One region of the Pseudomonas sp. HP_12 genome, then DNA from elsewhere that is predicted to be linked to it. Evidence: riboswitches for the same ligand, from Rfam matches in the RefSeq annotation. Region 1 holds a riboswitch; the other holds the start of a gene.

The links. A riboswitch is a leader RNA that binds a small molecule or an ion and turns the genes downstream of it on or off. The one in region 1 is predicted to bind cobalamin.
Region 2: linked by a shared signal. The riboswitch ahead of ACYASU_RS02190 (ABC transporter substrate-binding protein) and the one ahead of ACYASU_RS06800 (CbtB domain-containing protein) in region 1 are both predicted to bind cobalamin.

Annotation. Positions count from the first base shown of each region.
Region 1 covers NZ_JBTOQG010000006.1:146,835-151,044, forward strand. The annotation lists gene cobM (precorrin-4 C(11)-methyltransferase) at 1-601, opposite strand, end outside; gene ACYASU_RS06790 (cobalamin biosynthesis protein) at 766-1,182, opposite strand; gene ACYASU_RS06795 (CbtA family protein) at 1,179-1,898, opposite strand; gene ACYASU_RS06800 (CbtB domain-containing protein) at 1,910-2,125, opposite strand; cobalamin riboswitch at 2,221-2,453, opposite strand; cobalamin riboswitch at 2,592-2,801, shown strand; gene cobW (cobalamin biosynthesis protein CobW) at 2,942-4,015, shown strand; gene cobN (cobaltochelatase subunit CobN) at 4,018-4,210, shown strand, end outside.
Region 2 covers NZ_JBTOQG010000001.1:496,080-500,289, forward strand. The annotation lists gene ACYASU_RS02180 (aldo/keto reductase) at 1-790, shown strand, start outside; gene ACYASU_RS02185 (aspartate/glutamate racemase family protein) at 851-1,579, shown strand; cobalamin riboswitch at 1,874-2,069, shown strand; gene ACYASU_RS02190 (ABC transporter substrate-binding protein) at 2,212-3,213, shown strand; gene ACYASU_RS02195 (FecCD family ABC transporter permease) at 3,249-4,210, shown strand, end outside.

The sequences.
Region 1 (4,210 bases):
CGGTGACCCAGTCCTGATCGGGCCAGCTGGCGCGATGCACTACGGCGATGGGGCAGTCGGCGCCATAGTGCGGCGTTAGCTCGGCGACGATCTTGCCGAGGTTATTGACCCCCAGATGGATCGCCATGGTTGCCCGGTGCCGTGCCAGATCGCCCAGGCTTTCGCCTTCGGGCATGTCGGTTTTGTCGGCGTAGCGGGTCAGGATCACGCTCTGGGAGATGTCCGGCAGCGTCAGCTCTGTCCCGAGCAACGCGGCGCAGGCGGCGGTGGCGGTGACGCCGGGGATGATTTCGAAGGGGATCTGCAATTCGCGCAGGCAGCGGATTTGTTCGCCGATCGCGCCATACAGGCTCGGATCGCCGGAATGCACGCGCGCCACGTCCTGGCCCTGTGCATGAGCGGATTTCATCAGCTCGATGATCTGCTGAAGGTGCAATGGAGCGCTGTTGGTGACCTGAACTGCCTGATGACCTTCCAGCACTGCTTCAGGCACCAGGGAACCGGCGTAAATGATCACCGGGCAGGAGCGGATCAGCCGCTGGCCTTTGACAGTGATCAGGTCCGGATCGCCGGGGCCGGCGCCGATGAAAAAAACAGTCATGGGGTGTCCTGATTGGGGTTCATTTGAGCACTGCTTGGATGGCTGCATGCGGTCCAGTGGGACCGGCTTTAGCCGGGAAAAGGTCTGCGTGTACACCCTCAAATTTGCAGCGTGGCGCCTGACGTCTTCCCGGCTAAAGCCGGTCCTACAAGGGTTAGCCGGTCCTACAAGATTGCGGTTGCCAGAGCAAAGGTCGCGTGGGGGCTTTTTCGGCGGGGGATGACCAAGGTCGCGGGCGCGCCGGTCAACCGTGTCACCATCGCCAGCGCCGCGCTTTCTGCCACGCCGTAGCAGCCAGTGCGTTCGAAGGCGATGTCCGAACGGTAAGTCAGCTGTGCCTCGTAAGCCGCCAGATCACCCGCGCTGAAAAACCCGATCGTCAGCCCCAGCTCATGACCCAGTGCCTGCAGCCCTACCTCAGCCGACTTGCCGTCAATGGAGGCGAGGGCGGCAACGTCTGTCAGCTGAAGACGTCCCTCCCGCAACCCATCCTCCATCAACTGCCGAAGCTCCAGCGCCGAACAGCCGCGCTGGCAGCCCAGACCGACCACCCACAGCGGCCGATCGTGCACTTCATTCACAGAGCAGGCTTCAAACCGACGTGCGTCTCGGTCGCTTCATTGCGCCGAGACAACCAGGCGCTGATCAAGCCCAAGGCAATCCAGAAAACCGCATTGGTCAGCAGCGACGCGATCTTGAATTGCGCTTCAAGGGCTTCCGGCGCCAGTGCCGAGTGCACCGCCGGTTGCGGCGCGCCGACGATATGCGGCACCACCAGGATCACCGCGCCCAAGGCCTTCCACACCCAGTGCCGGGCAAACACTATCAATGCCAGGCCTGCAGCCGTGGAGGCGGCGGTGCCGACCCACCAGATCTGCCGTTGGGTCAGATCCGCCGCGACAGTGCCGGGCAGCTCGGGCGGCAAACCAAGAGTGGGCGCCAGCACGAACACCGCATAACCGGCCAACCCCCACAGCACGCCTTCGCGGGCTCTGGTCGGCGTACGCAGGGTGTACAGCGCCGCCAGCATCAGGGCGAAGCCGACCGCGACCACCAGATTGCCGCCGGTGGTGGACAGCACGCGCTGCCAGCCGTCTTCCGGCTCCCAGGCTTCGGCGTCATGGACGTGGCCGGCCATCGCACCCTCGGCGTGCTCGTGCATCTCAGCAGCCGGGGCCTTTTCGTAGGTCTCCGCCTGCAGGATCAGTGGCGCCACCGAGAAGCTCTGCAGCAGTGTCAACAACAGGGCGGCGAGCAGTCCGGTGAACCCGGCCGTTTGCGCAATTCGCTTGAACATGGCGGCGGGTCTCAATGGCACGGGAAGGCAGAGCTGTGACGGGTGTCGTGTGCCGCGTTGTGCACCGCATCGATGTGGGAGAAGCCGGCGAAGTACACCAGAAACGCGCCTAGAAACATCGCGCTGACGGCGGCGACAATGCGCTGGCTTTGGGTGGCGGTCACGGCTGTTGTGGTGTTTGTGCTGGTGCCGGTGCCGGACGTCTGGCGGGGTGTGCTGATGGACATGGCGCTTCCCTCTGAAGTGGATTCAGCGGACGGACGCGAAGACACCGCAGGCGAAGGCCGGCAGTGATCAACAGCGCCCGCCCACCGCGGGTTGTGTTATGTAGCGTTATCGGGCCGGTCTCCGGGCTCGCGAGGGGCACATGCATCAGCCGTTACAGCCGTCGTGCCTTCAAGAATCGCCTTCCCATATCGATGCCGACACAGTGGATCTGACTCTTCACTCGCTTACCGTTGCGGGGGCAGCACCGGACTGATACACACCCGAAGGTCTGCACGCACCGGTTTCCCGTTTCACCCTGTGAAGGGCACCCGTAACAAGGTGTGTAGCAGACCACGGGCTGTTTGGCTCGTCAATCGGCCCTTCAGCCGATGCGTCAATCAATGCAGCGATCGGTGCGTCAATTGGCGCGGCGATCATTGCAAAGCGCGATTGACCGGCCTCCAGTCACTGCGTAGCCTTGCGCACTTGAGGTTCGCCGGCCGCCCGGTTTCGGATACGTCACAGGGCCACCGGCGCTAAGAAGGGAATGCGGTATCAAGCCGCAGCTGCCCCCGCAACTGTAAACGGACAGCTTCATTGCACAGCCACTGCGCAAGCGGGAAGGCGCAATGAATGTCAGTCGCCTGATGATGCCTGTCAGCGACCGGCCGCCGTGAGCCAGGAGACCTGCCTCGATTCGGACCGCCTGCAAGCGGCCGAGGAATTTCACTACAACCGGGCGGGGTGATCCGGTGGCGAATCGAACCGCGCGCCTGCTTCCACCGGCCTGCGCTGTTTTCGTCCTCGTTGCCCCGCCGCACGCCTGAGGGCAACCGATGAAAACACTGGCCAAACTCCCTGTCACCATCGTCACCGGCTTTCTCGGCTCGGGCAAAACCACTTTGCTGCGGCACATGCTCGACAACGCCGAAGGCCGACGCATCGCCGTCATCGTCAACGAATTCGGCGAACTGGGCATCGACGGCGACATCCTCAAGCAATGCACCATCGGCTGCACCGAAGAAGAAGCCGTCGGTCGCGTGTACGAACTGGCCAACGGCTGCCTGTGCTGCACCGTTCAGGAAGAGTTTTTCCCGGTGATGCAGGAACTGGTCGCCCGTCGTGGCGACCTCGATCACATCCTCATCGAAACCTCGGGTCTGGCCCTGCCGAAACCCCTGGTCCAAGCCTTCCAGTGGCCAGAAATCCGCAACGCCTGCACCGTCGACGCCGTGATCACCGTGGTCGACAGCCCGGCCGTGCTCGCGGGCACCTTCGCCGCGTTCCCGGACCAAGTCGACGCCCAGCGCAAGCTTGATCCGAACCTGGACCACGAATCGCCGCTGCACGAGCTGTTCGCCGACCAACTGGCCAGCGCCGATCTCGTCGTGCTGAACAAGGCCGACATGCTCGACGCTGATGCTATCGCCGCCGTGCGTGCCGAAGTCGCCGAAGAACTGCCGCCGGCGGTGAAGATCGTCGAAGCGAACCGGGGCCAGCTGCCGATCAGCGTGTTGCTGGGCCTGGGCGCCGAGTCCGAGCTGCACATCGACGGGCGCAAGACCCACCACGATCACCACGAAGGCGACGATCATGATGACCACGACCATGACGCCTTCGACTCGATTTCCATTACGCTGCCCCAGGCCGACGAATCGCTGTTGCTCGACGCGCTGACCCAGGCCGTCGTCCAGCACGGCATCCTGCGTGTCAAAGGCTTCGCCGCCATTCCCGGCAAACCCATGCGCCTGCTGGTGCAAGGTGTCGGCACGCGTTTCGACAAGCATTTCGACCGCGCCTGGAAGCCAGACGAAGCCCGGGAAACCCACCTGGTGCTGATCGGCCAGGAACTGGACGCCGGCGTCCTTGAAGCGCAATTGCGCGACGCAGTCTCAGGCATAAAAGGCTAACCATGCACCTGCTGCGTACACAGCCCGGCGGCTTCGTCCCCGACGACAGCATCGCTGACCTGGGCCAGACGCCCGCCGAGCTGGTGATCCTGTGCAGCGCCGACTCGAATCTGGCGCTGCTGGCTGAAACCGCGCGGCAATTGCCGGATAGCTACCCGAGCCTGCGCCTGGCCAACCCGATGCAGGTGCAAAACC
Region 2 (4,210 bases), on a different contig from region 1:
CGACCAGTACACCCTGAGCACCAAAGTCGGCCGGCTGATTTCCGACGAGATCGACACCGAGACCCGCAGCGGCCCGTTCGCCGAGGGCCTGAAAAACAAGATCGTCACCGACTATTCCGCCGACGCCACGCTGCGTTCCATTGAAGCGAGCCTGGAGCGGTTGAACACTGATCGTCTGGATATCGTGTTTGTCCACGACGTCGCGCAGGACGCCCACGGCGATGCCTGGACCGAGCATTTCAACATCGCCCGCACCGGCGCTTTCCGTGCCCTCACCCGCCTGCGCGAAGAAGGCGTGATCAAGGCCTGGGGCCTGGGCGTCAACCGCGTCGAGCCGTGCGAACTGACGCTGGATCTGGAAGAAGCCCAGCCCGATGGTTTCCTGCTCGCCGGCCGCTATTCGCTGCTCGATCACGACCAACCGCTGCAACGGCTGTTCGACAAGGCCCGTCAGCACAACGCCGAGTTCGTCGTCGGCGGGCCTTACAGCTCCGGCGTGTTGGTGGGCGGCAAGCATTTCGAGTATCAGGAGGCGTCGCCAGCGATGCTGGACAAGGTGGCGCACATCCAGGAGATCGCCCGTCAGTACCAAGTGGACATCAAGTCCGCAGCGCTGCAATTTGTCCTTGCCAACCCCCTGGTGGCGGCGGTGATTCCGGGTGCCAGCCGCCCGTCGCGGATCATCGAGGACGTCACCGCGCTTAACGCACAGGTGCCGGATGGTTTCTGGCAGGCCATGCGCGATCAGGGCTTCATCGCCCTGCAGGCGCCCGTGCCGATGAAAGACTGATATCGTGGGCAACGACGCCGGGCCAGACGCCCGGCCTTGTTTTCTGCGCGAGATCTGTCCATGCGAATTCTGATCGTCAACGTCAACACCACCGAATCCATGACCGAGACCATTGCCGAGCAGGCCCGCAGCGTGGCCTCGCCTGGCACCGAGATCATCGGCCTGACCCCGCGCTTCGGCGCCGAGTCGGTGGAAGGCAATTTCGAAAGTTACCTCGCGGCCATCGCGGTGATGGACCGGGTGATGTCCTACGAAGGGCCCTATGACGCCGTGATTCAAGCGGGTTACGGCGAACACGGCCGCGAGGGTTTGCAGGAGTTGCTCGAGGTGCCGGTGGTGGACATCACCGAAGCGGCGGCCAGCCTGGCGATGCTGCTGGGGCATAAATACGCGGTGGTCACCACGCTGGACCGCACCGTGCCGCTGATTGAAGACCGTCTAAAGCTGGCCGGCGTGTACGAACGCTGCGCCTCGGTGCGGGCCAGCGGCATGAGCGTACTGGAGCTGGAGGAATCGCCGGAGCGTGCGGTCGAGGCCATCGTCGAGCAGGCCATGGAAGCGGTGAGTCGGGACAAGGCCGAGGTGATTTGCCTGGGCTGCGGCGGCATGGCCGGCCTGGATCAACTCATCCGTGACCGCGCCGGCGTGCCCGTGGTGGATGGCGTGACCGCTGCGGTGGCACTGGCGGAATCACTGGTGCGTCTGGGGTTGAAGACCTCGAAAGTGCGGACCTATGCGACGCCACGGCCGAAGAAGATCGTGGGTTGGCCGTTTAAGCCGCTGGTCTGAAGATCGTTGGTTGGCCGTTCAAGCCGCTGGACCAACGACGCCCGTGCGGCCAACGCAAAACCCCTGTAGGAGTGAGCTTGCTCGCGAAGACTGAATTCCAGCCGCCGAAGATTTAGCGAAAGTTCGGGCATCTTCGTGAGCAAGCTCACTCCCACAGGTTTTGCATCTGCTTCAGGCGCTGCATCTCCTTCAGCTTTTGCATCTCCCGCAGGTTTAGTGCTGCTGCCGCTACTGCAAGGTGTTTAGCCGCGCTCCGGCGCACGGCCTCCGCATTAGCCTCCACCCGCCGAATCGTTTAGTATCCCCGCCGCCGGTTTCCGCTCGGAATTAATAGGGAATCCCCAGGCGCGTGCTGCGCGCTGAAAGGGAACTGTCCCCGCAACTGTAGGCGCTGAGCCCTGCTTCCTGTTTGCCACTGGGTGACCCCGGGAAGGCCGAAGCACGGCGATGAAGCGCCAGTCAGGAGACCTGCCGGCCAGCATATTCATTCACCGGCGGGGTGTCCGGGGAAGGACTCCCGTTCGTGCGTCGTTCGCGCGCGCTGTGCTCGCCCTCATCGTAGGAGCGCCTGTCGGGATGGACTTTCCAGTGCCTGCTTCGCCAAGCATTCAGGCTATCTGGAGATCGCTTTCATGCCGCTGCGCCGCCTCGCCGCCCTGCTCGTCACCCTGACCTTGCCCACTGCCGCCCTCGCGGCGTCGACGGTTTACCCCTTGACCGTGGACAACTGCGGCCAAGCGCTGACCTTCACCCACGCCCCGCAGAAAACCGTGACCATCGGCCAGGCGGCCACCGAGATGCTCTATGCCCTCGGACTGGGCCCGAACGTCGTCGGCACGTCGCTGTGGTTCAACCCCGTCCTGGCCCAGTACCAAACCCTCAACAACGGCATCGCTCGGCTCGCGGATAACGCGCCGAGTTTTGAATCGGTGATCGGCAAACGCCCGGATTTCGTTCCGGTGCAGTTCGAGTGGATGGTCGGGCCACAGGGCGCCGTTGGCACCCGCGAGCAGTTTCGCGACCTGGGCATCCCGACCTACATCCTGCCGTCCGATTGCGAGGGCAAGAACAACCGGGTCGGCGCCGACGGCACGCGCCTCGAAGCCTTCCGCATCGACACGCTGTACAAAAGCCTGCGGCAGCTGGCGCAGATTTTCGACGTGCAGGACCGTGGCGAACGGCTGATCGCGGATTACCAGGCGCGGCTGGCCCGGGCCGTTGCACAGGCGAACGCCCATGCCAACCCGCCCGTCTCGGCGGTGTTCTGGTTTTCCAGCCCGGACATCAACGTCGACCCCTACGTCGCCGGACGCAAGGGCATTCCCAACTTCATGCTCGACACCCTCGGCATGCGTAACGTCATCGACTCCGACGAGGAATGGCCGACCGTGGGCTGGGAAACCATCGCCAAGGCCAACCCGACGGTGCTGGTCATCGCGCGGATGGACCGCCGCCGCTTCCCGGCCGACGATCACGAGAAGAAGCTGGCCTTCCTCCGCTCGGACCCGGTCACACGGAATATGGATGCGGTGAAAAACAATCGCATCGTAGTCATGGACGCCAGCGCCATGGAGTCCAGCGTGCGGCTGTTTGACGGCATCGAACAACTGGCTCAGGCCACTCATCCGCAATGATGCCGCTCCGTATTCCTCGCTCAAGCATCGTCCGAATGTTCGGCCACGGCGCTTGGGCGACCGCGTTGCTGGCGCTGGCGGTGCTGGCGGGCGTGGCGATCGGCGAGACGTCGATCGGCCTGCCGGTGATCGTTCAGGTGCTGGCGAACAAGCTGTGGGCCGCGGGCTATCCCCTCGACCCCATCGACGAGGGCATCGTCTGGAATTACCGCCTGACCCGGGCCATCGTGGCCGCCACTTGCGGCGCAGGGCTGGCGGTGTCGGGCTTGGTCTTGCAATCGCTACTGCGCAACCCGCTGGCCGATCCCTACTTGCTGGGCATTTCCGCCGGGGCTTCGACCGGCGCAGTGCTGGTGGCGATCATCGGCATCGGTGCCGGGACGATTTCCCTGTCCACCGGCGCGTTTGCCGGCGCAATCGCCGCCTTCGCGCTGGTCGCCCTGCTCGCCCGCTCCTCTCGGGGCCAGACCGCTGCCGGCCAGATCATCCTGGCGGGCATTGCCGGGTCCCAGCTGTTCAACGCCCTGACCTCCTTCCTGATCACCAAGTCGGCCAATGCCGAGCAGGCCCGCGGGATTATGTTCTGGTTGCTGGGCAATCTCAGCGGCGTGCGCTGGTCGTCGGTGGCGCTGTCGGTGCCGGTCGTGGTGCTCGGCTTGCTGGTGTGCCTGTGGCATCGGCGCGCGCTGGATGCGTTCACGTTCGGCAGCGATTCAGCGGCGTCCCTGGGCATTCCGGTGCGCCGGGTGCAGGCCGTGCTGATTCTCACCGCCGCGCTGATGACGGCGGTGATGGTGTCGATCGTCGGGTCCATCGGCTTCGTCGGTCTGGTGATTCCCCACGCGGTGCGCCTGATGGCCGGGGTACGTCATGCCCGCTTGTTGCCCTTGAGCGCCCTGATTGGCGCGCTGTTCATGATTGCCGCCGATGTGCTGTCGCGCACCTTGATCAAGGGTCAGGTGTTGCCGATCGGGGTCATCACGGCGCTGGTGGGCGC